DNA from 4 places in the Paenibacillus sp. BGI2013 genome. Region 4 is predicted to be linked to each of the others. Evidence: riboswitches for the same ligand, from Rfam matches in the RefSeq annotation. Region 4 holds a riboswitch; each other region holds the start of a gene.
What was found. Region 4 has a riboswitch for cyclic di-AMP ahead of CXK86_RS31225 (C40 family peptidase). Riboswitches for the same ligand answer to the same signal wherever they lie in the genome.
Positions count from the first base shown of each region.

Region 1: it holds a riboswitch for cyclic di-AMP, as region 4 does, so the genes downstream of both, CXK86_RS10770 (3D domain-containing protein) here and CXK86_RS31225 (C40 family peptidase) in region 4, are expected to answer to the same signal.
Region 2: it holds a riboswitch for cyclic di-AMP, as region 4 does, so the genes downstream of both, CXK86_RS02150 (C40 family peptidase) here and CXK86_RS31225 (C40 family peptidase) in region 4, are expected to answer to the same signal.
Region 3: it holds a riboswitch for cyclic di-AMP, as region 4 does, so the genes downstream of both, CXK86_RS29370 (resuscitation-promoting factor) here and CXK86_RS31225 (C40 family peptidase) in region 4, are expected to answer to the same signal.

Region 1 is NZ_PJFA01000003.1:759,097-762,226, forward strand. It holds gene CXK86_RS10760 (ABC transporter substrate-binding protein/permease) at 1-114, shown strand, start outside; gene CXK86_RS10765 (amino acid ABC transporter ATP-binding protein) at 101-823, shown strand; cyclic di-AMP (ydaO/yuaA leader) riboswitch at 1,042-1,236, shown strand; gene CXK86_RS10770 (3D domain-containing protein) at 1,239-1,913, shown strand; gene CXK86_RS10775 (polysaccharide deacetylase family protein) at 2,022-2,813, opposite strand; gene lpdD (prenylated flavin chaperone LpdD) at 2,967-3,130, shown strand, end outside.
Region 2 is NZ_PJFA01000001.1:471,169-474,298, forward strand. It holds gene CXK86_RS02130 (xanthine phosphoribosyltransferase) at 1-242, shown strand, start outside; gene CXK86_RS02135 (hypothetical protein) at 340-669, shown strand; gene CXK86_RS02140 (hypothetical protein) at 789-1,007, shown strand; gene CXK86_RS02145 (carboxymuconolactone decarboxylase family protein) at 1,149-1,478, shown strand; gene CXK86_RS02150 (C40 family peptidase) at 1,552-2,016, opposite strand; cyclic di-AMP (ydaO/yuaA leader) riboswitch at 2,022-2,153, opposite strand; gene pelA (pectate lyase) at 2,572-3,130, shown strand, end outside.
Region 3 is NZ_PJFA01000020.1:15,238-18,367, reverse strand. It holds gene rnmV (ribonuclease M5) at 1-413, opposite strand, end outside; gene CXK86_RS29370 (resuscitation-promoting factor) at 569-1,753, opposite strand; cyclic di-AMP (ydaO/yuaA leader) riboswitch at 2,027-2,280, opposite strand; gene CXK86_RS29365 (TatD family hydrolase) at 2,522-3,130, opposite strand, start outside.
Region 4 is NZ_PJFA01000026.1:18,023-21,152, reverse strand. It holds gene CXK86_RS31235 (M1 family metallopeptidase) at 1-480, shown strand, start outside; gene CXK86_RS31230 (hypothetical protein) at 491-1,342, shown strand; cyclic di-AMP (ydaO/yuaA leader) riboswitch at 1,588-1,725, shown strand; gene CXK86_RS31225 (C40 family peptidase) at 1,729-2,199, shown strand; gene CXK86_RS31220 (GNAT family N-acetyltransferase) at 2,555-3,049, shown strand.

The DNA.
Region 1 (3,130 bases), on a different contig from region 4:
CAAGGGTTGAGTCCGTTTCTAATTGCAGCAGCCATCTACTTTGTAATGACGTTCATTTTGTCCAAGCTGCTGGGACGACTGGAAAGGAAGTTGAGTGCAAGTGATAGACGTTAGACAATTACACAAATCTTATGGAAATAACGATGTGCTTAGGGGCATAAACGTGACGATTGGCAAAGGTGAGGTTGTCGTGGTCATCGGTCCTTCCGGTTCAGGTAAAAGTACTTTCTTGCGTTGTCTGAATCTGCTGGAACAGCCTACCTCAGGAGAGATTGATTTTGAAGGCGTGTCAATCACGGACCCCAAGCATAACATTAACGCAACTCGTGAGAAAATGGGCATGGTGTTCCAGCACTTCAACCTGTTCCCACACAAAACGGTACAGCAAAACATCACGATTGCTCCGATTAAAGTGAAGAAACAATCCACTCAGGAAGCGGAGAAAATTGCCTCTGATCTGCTTAACACCGTGGGTTTGTACGATAAAAAAGATACATTCCCGAATCAGCTGTCTGGTGGACAGAAACAGCGGATCGCCATTGCTAGAGCATTGGCCATGCAGCCGCATGTGATGCTGTTTGACGAGCCTACGTCGGCACTGGACCCTGAGATGGTCGGTGAAGTGCTGGATGTCATGAAACGTCTTGCAGAAGGCGGAATGACGATGGTCATCGTAACACATGAGATGGGTTTTGCACGTGAAGTGGGAGACCGAATCCTGTTCATGGATGGCGGGGTTATTGTGGAAGAGGGAACACCTGATGAGGTGTTTGGAGCACCCAAAAATTCACGTACACGTGATTTTCTTGCGAAAGTACTCTAAACGATGTGATCAAATAGCGTTACTGACTTCGAGTCGGTAACGCTATTTTTTTATGGATAATAATCACGTGTGGATTCGGAAAAGTAACTTTTCTGTTACCAAATATAAAGAAGTCGGTTCGCCAACTTTTCTGAATTATCCAGTATTCTTACAGTTGATGACATGCTAAAAACCATTTGGTAAGAATTACTACAAGTTCAGGTTACAAAATTGTGATATATTGAACTCTGCCGAAACTTCCGGACAGGGAGTGTGGGGGATGTAACGATGCAGATTGTGCAGGGGGAAGATCTACAGCACACTGCTTGGGGTGAATTGGGTACATAACGTTTCAAATGTAACGAATAACCTATAGGGTGGGCTCCTCATCCGAATCCGACAACTAACTTCGCAGGCACAATGAGGGAGGAAGACCATGATTAACAAGAAACGTATAGCCAAAACAGCAGTAGCATTAATGACAACAGCAATGCTCATTCAAGCCGTTCCGGCTCACGCCGATTCAGTTCATGTGGCCAAAGAAGGGGATACCTTCTACACCTTATCAAAACAATATGGAGTAGCACTCAACACGTTGGTTAAAGCAAACAACGACATTTCGGCTTACAACATTTATGGTGGTTTGAAAATTACGATTCCCGGTAAGGCAAACAATGTTGCAGCCGCTGCGGCAACGGAGAGCAAGACCCCAGCCAAAACAGTTACCACAGCAAGTTTGGACGTTAACGCAGATAACAAAGTGGTTCAAGCCTGGGGTAAAACATTCGATTACAGCAAAGCCGTTAACGTGAAAGCAACGGCATACTCTGCAGATCCGTCTGAAAATGGAGGATGGGGTGCAGTCGATTATTTCGGAAATGACCTTGAACTGGGCACGATTGCAGTTGATCCAAGTGTAATTCCACTCGGAACCAAAGTACTGGTAACTGGTCATAGCCATCCAGGATTGCCAAAACAGGCTTTTGTAGCCACAGCGCGGGATGTGGGTGGTGCAATCAAAGGTCACCGGATTGATATCTTTATCCCCGGTAGCAAACAGTCTGTAAGCTCATTTGGATTTCAGGATATCGAGCTGTACATTCTGAAGTAGAGAGAAAATAACATTTTAAATGAATTCAAACAGGGTGTCTGCCAGTCGCTAATTCGCGATTGAACAGCACCCTTTTAATATTCTAATTTATTTTCTATCACGTTCATCTTAATCTTTGGCCTTTGGCAATCCCAACATTTCGTCCAAGGTGACCAGTTCATATCCCCGATTACGCAATTCCTCAATGATTTCAGGCAAAGCCTCAATCGTGCCGTTCAGGTTTGATCCTACACCGCCTCCAGCATGTTGCAGAACGATGGAGCCAGGTTTCACGGCAGAGAGGATGTTATCTTTCACCTGTTCCTTTGAAAGGCCTTTCCAGTCCAGGGAGTCTACGTTCCAGTTCACAATGCTATAGTGTTGTTTGGCAGCCCATCTCAGCTGTTCTTCATTAATGTCTCCATAAGGCGGCCGAATCATCTTGGGCGTATATCCTGCCAAACGTCGAATAATATCCCCGGTATGTAAAATTTGTTTGCGAAAGGCATTCATCGACAGCTTACTGAATTCAGGATGATTGTAGCTGTGATTACCAACCATATGCCCTTCCTTAACGATGCGTTTCACCAGATCCGGATGTTTCTCAGCACGACTACCCACGATAAAGAATGTAGCTCTGACATTGTATTTCTTCAATACATCCAGCACTTGTGGAGTAAATCGTGGATCAGGTACATCATCAAAAGTCAGTGCAACCTTCTTGGTTGAAGGACCATTGGTTTTGAACGTATCGGCATATTTTTGACGTAATTGTCCCAATGTCAGTTGTTCTTCTTCCGCAGAATCCGAACCTGATACGGATTCACTTGGCGGGCTTGAAACATCCCGCGATGAAACTGGAGCATGATATCCTCCGAGAAAAATAACGATAACCATTAGCATAATGAGGCGTACGCGCATAATAACGGCCTCCTTTTCCAAAATGACGTTCTCCTTGGTATGCCCGGGAGCTCCATAAAATATGCGCAGTGTGAGAAGTTTCATTGCCGATTTAGCTCATGACAGCCATAATTCCTCCATATATAACATATAGAAAAGGATAGGTGGATGGGTATGAGTACATATGATTTGAAATCCATACGTTTACAGGTGATTGAAGCAGGAGAAGATAAGGTTTTTCTCGTTACCGGAGGAAAGGCACATATTGGCGCAGTAGCCACGTTCTACGTGGATCATGAGCGCGTAAGCGGGATGACAGTACATATTCCTGGGCATAA
Region 2 (3,130 bases), on a different contig from region 4:
TTCATGAGAATGACCGCATTTTGTTCATTGATGATATCATTGCCAATGGAGATGCCGCTCGTGGCGTCATCAAAATTATCGAGCGTTCTGGCGCGGAACTCGTCGGATTCGGCGTTGTGGTCGAGAAAAGTTTCCAGGCAGGGGCACGCACGATTCGTGAACAGGGTATTCCGGTGGAAGCCTTGGTACGCATTCGTTCCCTGAACGATGGTACGGTACAATTTGACGATAACGAAATGTGACATTTTAAAGGAATAGGGCCTATTTTTTGAACTATGCCTTTGCATGACCGCCGATTTCATTTATAATGGGGTTATGTTAGGGAGAGGAGGCAACACCATGGGGAACCAACCGGCAACAGAACAATTTTTTAATGATAAGCTGGCGGAATCGAAAGTTCATTTTGAACGTGCCCTGGATTGTAAACATACGGAATTCGATGACCTTTATCCCTATATGATTGAACATCCTCAATTTTTCTGGTACAAACGCTATGTTGCCTGGTCAGAATTACTGACGATTGTAGGCTTGTGCGAAGAGTTGTCCTTCTCTTGGAAAGAACAATTTACACCGCATCAAGTGGAGTACCTTGAAGAACGTGTGATGTCCGCCAAAGTGCTTGATTTTTGGTTCGAGAAGAACGACAGCAAAGAGCACGCGCAGCGGTAACTTTCAGTCGGGACATAATTTCGAATGACATGACAGTCCAATACAGTCACGTGAGACCTAAATGACTTTTCATTTAGGTCTCTTTTTGTAAATAAATTTGAAATATAGGAGCCATGAAGATGATTAGTGATACAGAATTGGACGCCCTGCGTCTGTCAGGTGAGAAAGTTAGAGTCGTACGGGACGAGCTGGAATCGAACGACGTGAAAGGGATTGTGGTTGCCTGGGATGGCGAGCAGGTACTTATCCGTCGTCAGAATCGACGTGTCGTTAAGCTGGACCGAGGTTACAGCTATCAGCTGTTCAGCGAGCCGCGCCAGAGTCCACTTAGTGAGTAACAGCTTATAATTATGGCAGAGCCATGCGCGTTAAATGTTTGGAATTACCATGATTTCTTGGCATAAATGACTCACTCGGGAGAGAAGATAGGTACAGTGAGGAAGATCTGTAACTATAGCCGAGAGGGTGTGCTACAAGCCATGACATTGATGAATGATAAAGTTCATGCCTACAAGGATCAGATTGGAGCATTAAGCGATGTACTGCCAGGTGTGGTGAAGTCGTATCATGAGTTTACCGGAGAATGTTTCCAACCTGGCGTGATTGATGCGAAGACAAAACAGCTAATTGCGCTTGGCATTGGATTATTCGCCAACAATGAGGTATGTACTTTCTACCATGTAGAAGAAGCCCGGGCCAAGGGAGCAACAGATCAGGAGATTATGGAGACCGTTGCGGTGGCCGGAGCTGTTGGAGGAGGACATGCCCTGTCTCAGGGTGCGATGCGAGTGCAGAAGGCGCTGCATTAGTAAGCAATGCAACATTCATTTTTAAGTGCAAAAAAGGCATCCGGTTAATAACCGATGCCTTTTTGTATGTGAATCACATTTTACCTAACATTTTATCATACATAAACTGTCCAGTTACCCGACGTGCTGTTACATAACGATCATTGAAGTATGGATTCGATAACTTCGTGATGCTTACACCTTTACTGCTGGAGGCATGAGCGAATTGTCCGCCGCCGATATATACACCTGTATGTGAAATGCCTTTGCCTGTTGTATTAAAGAACACCAGATCACCTGTCCGAACATTGCTCTTGGATACGGGAGTACCTGCTTTGGCTTGCTGCTGCGAAGTACGTGGCAATTCAATGCTGTATTTGTTGAAAAGATATCTCATAAAACCAGAACAGTCGAAGCCGGCTACAGTTGTGCCACCCCATTTGTAAGGAATACCTGTCATGTTGTTCACTACGGAGTTGATACTGCTTGCCTCTGTGCTTGTTGCCCCGGATGTAAATAATACAGCTGCTCCAAAAATGGAGATAATCAGTTTTTTCAAAATCAATGTTCTCCCTTCGATGCCTACGGAGTTAGCTAAGGGTTCGGTAGAAGGTTCCCTATATTTCCTATGTATAAGAATAATTCACCCAAATTGGTTCCCCCGTTTTCAAACATGAAACTCGGCAATGAATAATTAAGTTTTTGTAACTATTTGAAACTATATTGCATAAATGCGTAATTGTCAAACCCATTTAAAACCCTTCGTAATACCTCAATGTTAGCGGAATTAAGGTTTTTATATGAAAGAAGGGATCAAGTTTGGATATCATTCATGACAAAAACGTCATTATTGGTTCGCTTAAGACGAATTTGGATAAATAAATAGGTTTGTCATGAGTTAAAAGAACTATCCCGTTATGTAGAATTAGAGAGATTATATTCATTAAGTTGCATATATTGACAAAAATCGATTTTTTGCATATTATCTGATTATCCAATCCACATATTGGATTAAAATTGATTTTATTATGCGATAAATACAAATAAAGGAGGTTTGGGGCGTATATCATACGTAAAGTAGAAGTGGAAGATTTATAAAAACGAACATAGGAGAGTGTTACATTTGAAAGCGAAGAAAATAATTACTTTTGTCCTGGCATGTACGATGGTGTTCTCAGTAGTTGGAATGGCAGTTCTCCCTGTAGGGACGGTATCTGCTGCAGATGCGTCGGGTACTACAGCGAGTATTTCTGATATTTTGAAGAACCAGCTGCCGGATGGAGGTTGGAGAAAAGATTATAAACAGACAAGTGGAGAGTGGGCAAAGTCCACGATAGACAACAAGGCTACATACTCAGAAATTAGAAGATTGGCGAAGGAATTTAAAAAGACGAATGATCCGCGTTACTCCACAGCTGCAATCAAAGGAATTAACTTTTTGATCAACATGCAGTATTCAAACGGCGGGTGGCCACAAGTTTACCAAAGCTCCGGATACCACAAGCACATCACTTACAATGATGATGCCATGATTAATGTAATGATCATGCTGGATGAAGTAGCAGCACGCAAAGGTGATTTCTCATTTATCGACAGCACACTTGCTAACCGCAGTAAAAATTCAGTTGCCAAAGGTGTGGAGGCGATTCTGAATACACAGGTCGTTTCAGGTG
Region 3 (3,130 bases), on a different contig from region 4:
CGACGTGCAGCAGCCTGCGGATGCACAATAAGTCCTGCCGCGATCAGGTCCTCCCAATCGATCAGGCTCGGAGCACCTTCGTATGAAGTATGTACGCGCGCCAGAGCATGACGGATCGCCTCTGGTGAGGCATTCTCCACCCCAATGTCCCCTTTGCGCGTTGCATCGGCTTCCGGAATGAAGGCATGTTTGCAGCCAGGCACCTTGTTCGCAATGATTTTACGAATGCGTTCGCCAGCATGATCCGGATCTGTCAGTACAATGACTCCCCGTCTCTCCTGAGCAAGCGCAATCCGCTTCAGAATGCGTTGGTTGATGGCTGATCCACCTGTTTCTATGGTATCGGCTTCCACGGCCCGACGGATAGCTACCGTATCGTCACGGCCTTCCACCACAATGACTTCTTTTATCATGTTCCATTTCTTCCTTTCTAACGCAAAAAGAAGAGGAATATCCTCTTCTCTGCCAAACGGCGGGGGAGACTGAATTCAGACTCCTCCGCCGCATATTCCGCATGAATCATTCATGCAACTATTTTATAGCATTCCCATTTCAAAGTAAAACGATTTTAGTTCGCTTCCGGCTTCACCGGACCGATCACGTAGACCGTCTTGCCTTTCTTACGTCCAAAATTCAGGGCATGCTTCACACTGTCATAATACACATCAATTTTGTTGCCTTTAATGGCACCGCCTGTATCTTCCGCACGACGGAATCCCAGACCTTCGATATATACCCACCAGCCAATTGGAATGACTTTGGGATCAACCGCAATGGTGCGCCCTTCCGTTACACGAGTACCGGAAGCTGTTTTAGTTCCAATGCCAGGCTCTTCGGAAGAGTAGGCAGTCATGGATACATTTTTAAGTACTTTGGAGTATTTAAAAGAAGTCCCGGATACGGTAATCACTTTGCTGCCCGAGGCAGATGTTTTCTTCGAGTTCGTTGTTGTAGCCTTTTTGGTTGTTGACGTTTGAGCCGATACGGTCTGAATCTCAGGTTCTTTCACGACCGGTTTTGCTTTGGTGCCGACAGCGATCACTTTATCTACACGATTATTCGCGACAGATTTGCCGACCATTTTTTTGGAGACCAATTCTCCATCCTGAAATACCTTTTCGATATGCTGTACAATTGTGCCTTCTTTGCCGTTCACAACGACTCGGTTATCCCCTTTGTACAAGCTAGGGTCAGCCGTTTTAATGACTTTGTAAGCGATCGGTTGCTCTACTTCCACTGTACGCTTTGTTACGCGCACTACACGGATCTTCATCTCCGCTTTGATCGCAGTTCCAAGCGCCGGATACACTTTATCATTACTTTCAACTTGAATACCTGATTTTTGAATTGCATCTTCTACCGATGAATCGGTTGTATACAGAGTCTTGGTGTCTCCGTCTGCCGTAATGTTAACTGGAACGGCCCGCTCAATAACGATTCGGTCTCCATCTGTAATCGCCCCATTCATGGACATGGATACCTTATCGTGAGGGCTGACTGTGATCGACTGCTCCTCCAGCATTTCCTGAAGCATTCCTGTACGAGTCTCTACCACCTGAGCTTTGCCATCAATAACCAGTGAAATTTGTTTCCCGGCCTGACCGTAAACGACTAACAAGATCATGATTGTAAGCGCAATTGAGAAAATCGCGATCAATGCCATTTGACGCATGTTCTCATGCTTCCACCGCAACGCGAAAGACTTACTGGATGATCGTGACTCATGGGTCTCTTCTGGTTGGAATGTGCCCACTTCTCCGTCCTCCTTCATAGCCTCGCCGTCTAAAGTAATGCATGATGTCTTTGACGTGACTATACCAAATTTTCTACAGAACACAGATTGGACCAACATAATCCGGTTCTGCACCATGAATCAATCTTCGCAACATGATGTCATCCTCCTGAATACCTACCGTATGATGACAATATTTCTTTTATTCAAAAACAAAAAAGCCAAAGAAAGAGTGTAAGAGGAACTCTTTCGTGGCTTCCGAATGATTCTGAATATCGGAAATTCATGCACGAGGTTGCCTCTCTTTTTCCGCTTGCGAGGTTAGCTGTCGGGTTCGGGCGAAAGAGAGCCGCCCTATCTTGGGTCACCCGCTCATGGCGGACGCCCTTGAATTCACCCCGAGACCCAAAGAAGAAATCAAATACGGCTTCGCAGTTCCCTTCGCTGCTTTTGGGTCAGCGAACGTTGCGCATCGGCCAAATACACCGATGTTTAAGCCCTATTGGTTCCCCCGCTCTCCGATAACGGAGACTCAGCGAGACTGATTCATGAAAGTAATGTTGTTTCATCGGAAAGTGTCCCTTTGTTCATCCCCCGAACATCTGTCCAATTTTCCGCACAACAATTCACTGAAAAGATGATATCCTGTTTTGATGCATGTTGTAAAGCGTTGATCAAGTACGTTTTTCTGAATATTTGGTTAAAATATTGTAATATTCTTGATTTATTTGGATCAAAGGGCAAATTACCTCCGCTTACCTGCCTTTTTCACCTCATTTGCTCGTTTTTTTACCGAATCCCAAATCGTTCCATGGCATTTTTGGTTGTTATTGCAGCAATTTCCTCCACCGAAATGCCTTTAATTTCCGCAGCTGCCTCTGCAACCAGACGTACATGCGCTGTCTCATTTCGCTTCCCACGATAAGGGTGAGGTGTCAAATATGGAGCATCTGTTTCAATGAAAAACCGGTCCATAGGAACCTTCTCCAGCACCTCTTTGGGCTGCTTTGCATTTTTGAATGTGATCGGTCCTCCGAAGGAGAGATGGAAGCCCATATCGAGACAACTTTTTGCTGTTTCCCAACTGCCCGAGAACGAGTGCATCACACCACCAACTTCGCCCGCCTTCTCTTCACGCAAAATTCTTATGATATCCTCATGTGCATCCCGATTATGGATGACAATTGGCATGTTCACTTCACGCGCCAAAGCAATTTGTTGTCGTAATACGCGATGCTGTATCTCTTTTGGTGAAGTATCCCAGTGATAATCCAATCCAATCTCACCGATCGCAACCACTTTTTCATGCTTGCATAAAGATGCAATCCACTCCAAATCGCCCTCCTGCATTGTGATCGCATCTACGGGATGCCACCCAACAGCTGCATATATAAAGTC
Region 4 (3,130 bases):
AAGAAGTACCGCTTCAAACATCCCACTTCGGCTGATTTTCAGAAAATTGTGGAACAAGTGACCCGCACTTCCTGGTCTGATTATTTTGATCAATACGTCTATAGTAACGGGATGGCTGACTTTGCTGTAGAGAAGATTCGTGTTACGCCCGTACAGAAAGACGGTCAAACATTGTACGAGTCATCCGTGACGATCGCAAAAAAAGGTAGTGATTACAGCGCCGTTCCTGTTCGCATTGCTTTTGAAGACGGGCATATCCTCACCAAGCAATGGAATGGCAAAGAAGATCGCATCACGTATAAATTAACTCACACATCCCCCGTATTCTGGGCCATGACCGATCCCCTGTACTCGATCGTGCTGGAGAACCGCCATATGAACAATTTCCTGAAATCCGGACTGGATGAGCAGACGAAGTCCCGCTGGAGCATGAGTGTAACCAAACTAATAGAAGCCATATTCGGAGGTCTGTCATGGTGAGGTGGAAACGGTGAAAGCGAAAATACGTGAAGGCTGGTTTCTCGTCCGTCAGCATATGTTCATTGCCGCACTCTTATTTCTCTATCAACTCATTTGGGGATATTTCTTCTATCGAATGGTACAATCGGCCGTCATCCCACTGCTCCTTCGCTATCCAGATGCTGATGCCGGTGAGCTGAGTACACTTTTGTTCAAAATGGAAAGTCAACTTAACCTGTCTACCCATCCGGAGGTTCATCGTTATCTATGGATTCTCGGGGGCATGCTGCTGGTTCGCATGTTGATCAGCCCCCTCATTCAGGCAGGACTGCTCTACTCACTTCAGCACTTTAATTCTACAGAAGAGCGTATCCCCTTTGTCCGCGGAATCAAAAATCTGTGGAAACCGATGCTACTGCTCCACACCATACGTACATTATTGATACTTCTGCCCGCCTACTGGCTCATACCGAAGCTTTACTCAATTCTCATGGACGGATTTCATTCCCTTCAATTACTTTTGCCTGGTATACCTTATGTTGCTTCCTGGATTGTATATGGTTGGATCATCCACCATGTCATACTCTACATGCAGTTCGGTGTTTCGGCACCAGAAGGAGAAGGCGGGGCTCACGGTACCCTCAAAGCCCTCTGGATTGCACTGCGTCATCTCATCGCCGTAATCGGCATTGCACTCCTGCTGGGCGGAGTACACCTACTCGTCTTTGGGGCATTCACTACAGCCTCATGGTTATTAACGGGACTTACCGGACTTATACTACAACAGACGTATCCACTTGCCAGGTGTCTATTGAGTCTGTGGAAAATATGCAGCCATTTCCGATTATGGCAGTCCAAAATATCCAAAGGTGAGAGCAGATAGTTTAAAAATTGTTACCATCACATGTTAAACTCATGGCCTAATATGTACTTATAAATAGGCAAACCTCAACCTTTCCCCGTCAAAGGTCGAGGTTTTTTTTGCTAAATTTGTTGCTAAACGTTGCCAAAGCCGTACTCCTCTGTTACAATAATCGCAGTGAGTTTTTAGTAACAACTTTGTAATATTTACATTCATATTTGTAACTACTTAAAATTAAATCGTCATTTCTTGATTTCGCAGGTGCATAACTAGCATAGCCAAATTCCTGGCACCTGGGAAGCGGGGGAACCAGTTATGGGTGAATTGATCTTGCTACAGAGGGATCATAGGGGACCTTCAACCGAATCCTTAAGCTAACCTCGCAGGCGTTGGAAGGGGAATATCTCTTGTTCAAGAAGAAATTAACCGCAGCTGTACTTAGCATCACATTCGCTTTATCGCTTGGTGCAGGTAGCGCATTCGCAGATTCAAAGATGGACAAAGTAATTGATTCAGCAATGGGAACTACATATCAAAGTGGAGGAACAACGCTCAACGGCTTTGACTGCTCCGGATTTACACGGTATGTATTCGACAAGTTGGGTATTGATTTGGCACGCCAATCCAGTTCCCAATTCGACATGGGCGATTCCGTATCCCGCATGGAAATGAGAGCTGGCGATCTGGTGTTCTTTAATACAACAGGTAAAGGCGTATCCCATGTAGGAATTTTTGTAGGGGATGGAAAGTTCGCACACTCCTCTTCTTCCAAAGGCGTTACGATCAGTGCATTGAGTGAAAACTATTGGGCCAATCGTTATGTTGGCGCAAAACGGATTATGAGCACGGACGCATATGAATCACTGGCCCTTGACTAGGGACAAGCTGAGCAACATGATGCTGTAACCATTAAACATACTGGAACGAAGCAAGAAGCATAACAGAACCGCCCGGTACATTCTCCGCAGGAATGTATCCGGCGGTTTTTTTGTGCTTCAATCCTTATTCATGTTGCAAGTTATACTCGGGGCATATCCTGCGACATCAACAGGTTCATTTTGCGTTCGTTCGTCCGTGCCCTTATGATGTTTTTACCCATCCCGTTATAATATAAACGAAATTACCGGAACTTTTGTTTCATTTTTTTTCTTGGGAAGGAAGACTTGCTAAATGAACATCACTTTTGTAGAGTGGACAAAGAGTTCTGTTTCAAGGAAAGGAGCATGCAGGTGTATGAAGGAAACCCCTGTGACGTTTCACGTTGTACCCATGCGAGAAGAACATGCGGAGCTTATCTGCAGTTGGCAGTATGATCCGCCTTACAATATCTACAGCTGGCTCCCCTGGGAGCAGATGAAAGCTCTGGAAGTGGAATTCGGAGATGCACAGCTGCGGCAGGAGCAATATGCGAGCGTCCTGGATCAGAACGATCGTATATGTGGGTTTGCTCAATACTTCCCACTTCAAGGGGTAACCCGGATTGGCCTTGGCATGCATCCAGAGCTGTGTGGTCAGGGTCAAGGGACAGCTTTTGTCACTGCCATTGTACAGGAAGCCATTCGCCGAAATCCCACGAATGAGATTGATCTGGAAGTACTCACTTGGAATGCTCGTGCCATTCAAGTCTATCTGAAGAGTGGATTTGTCACCCATGATACATACGAACGGCAGACCCCAACCGGCTTGAAGCCCTTTCACTGTATGGTTTATGAAGGGCCTCGCGGTTAGAATCCATTGCAAAACAACCAAATTTGCCCCTTGTTATGTGATTAGTTCAAAAAATTCCCACAAAATGCTATGATGTCAGTA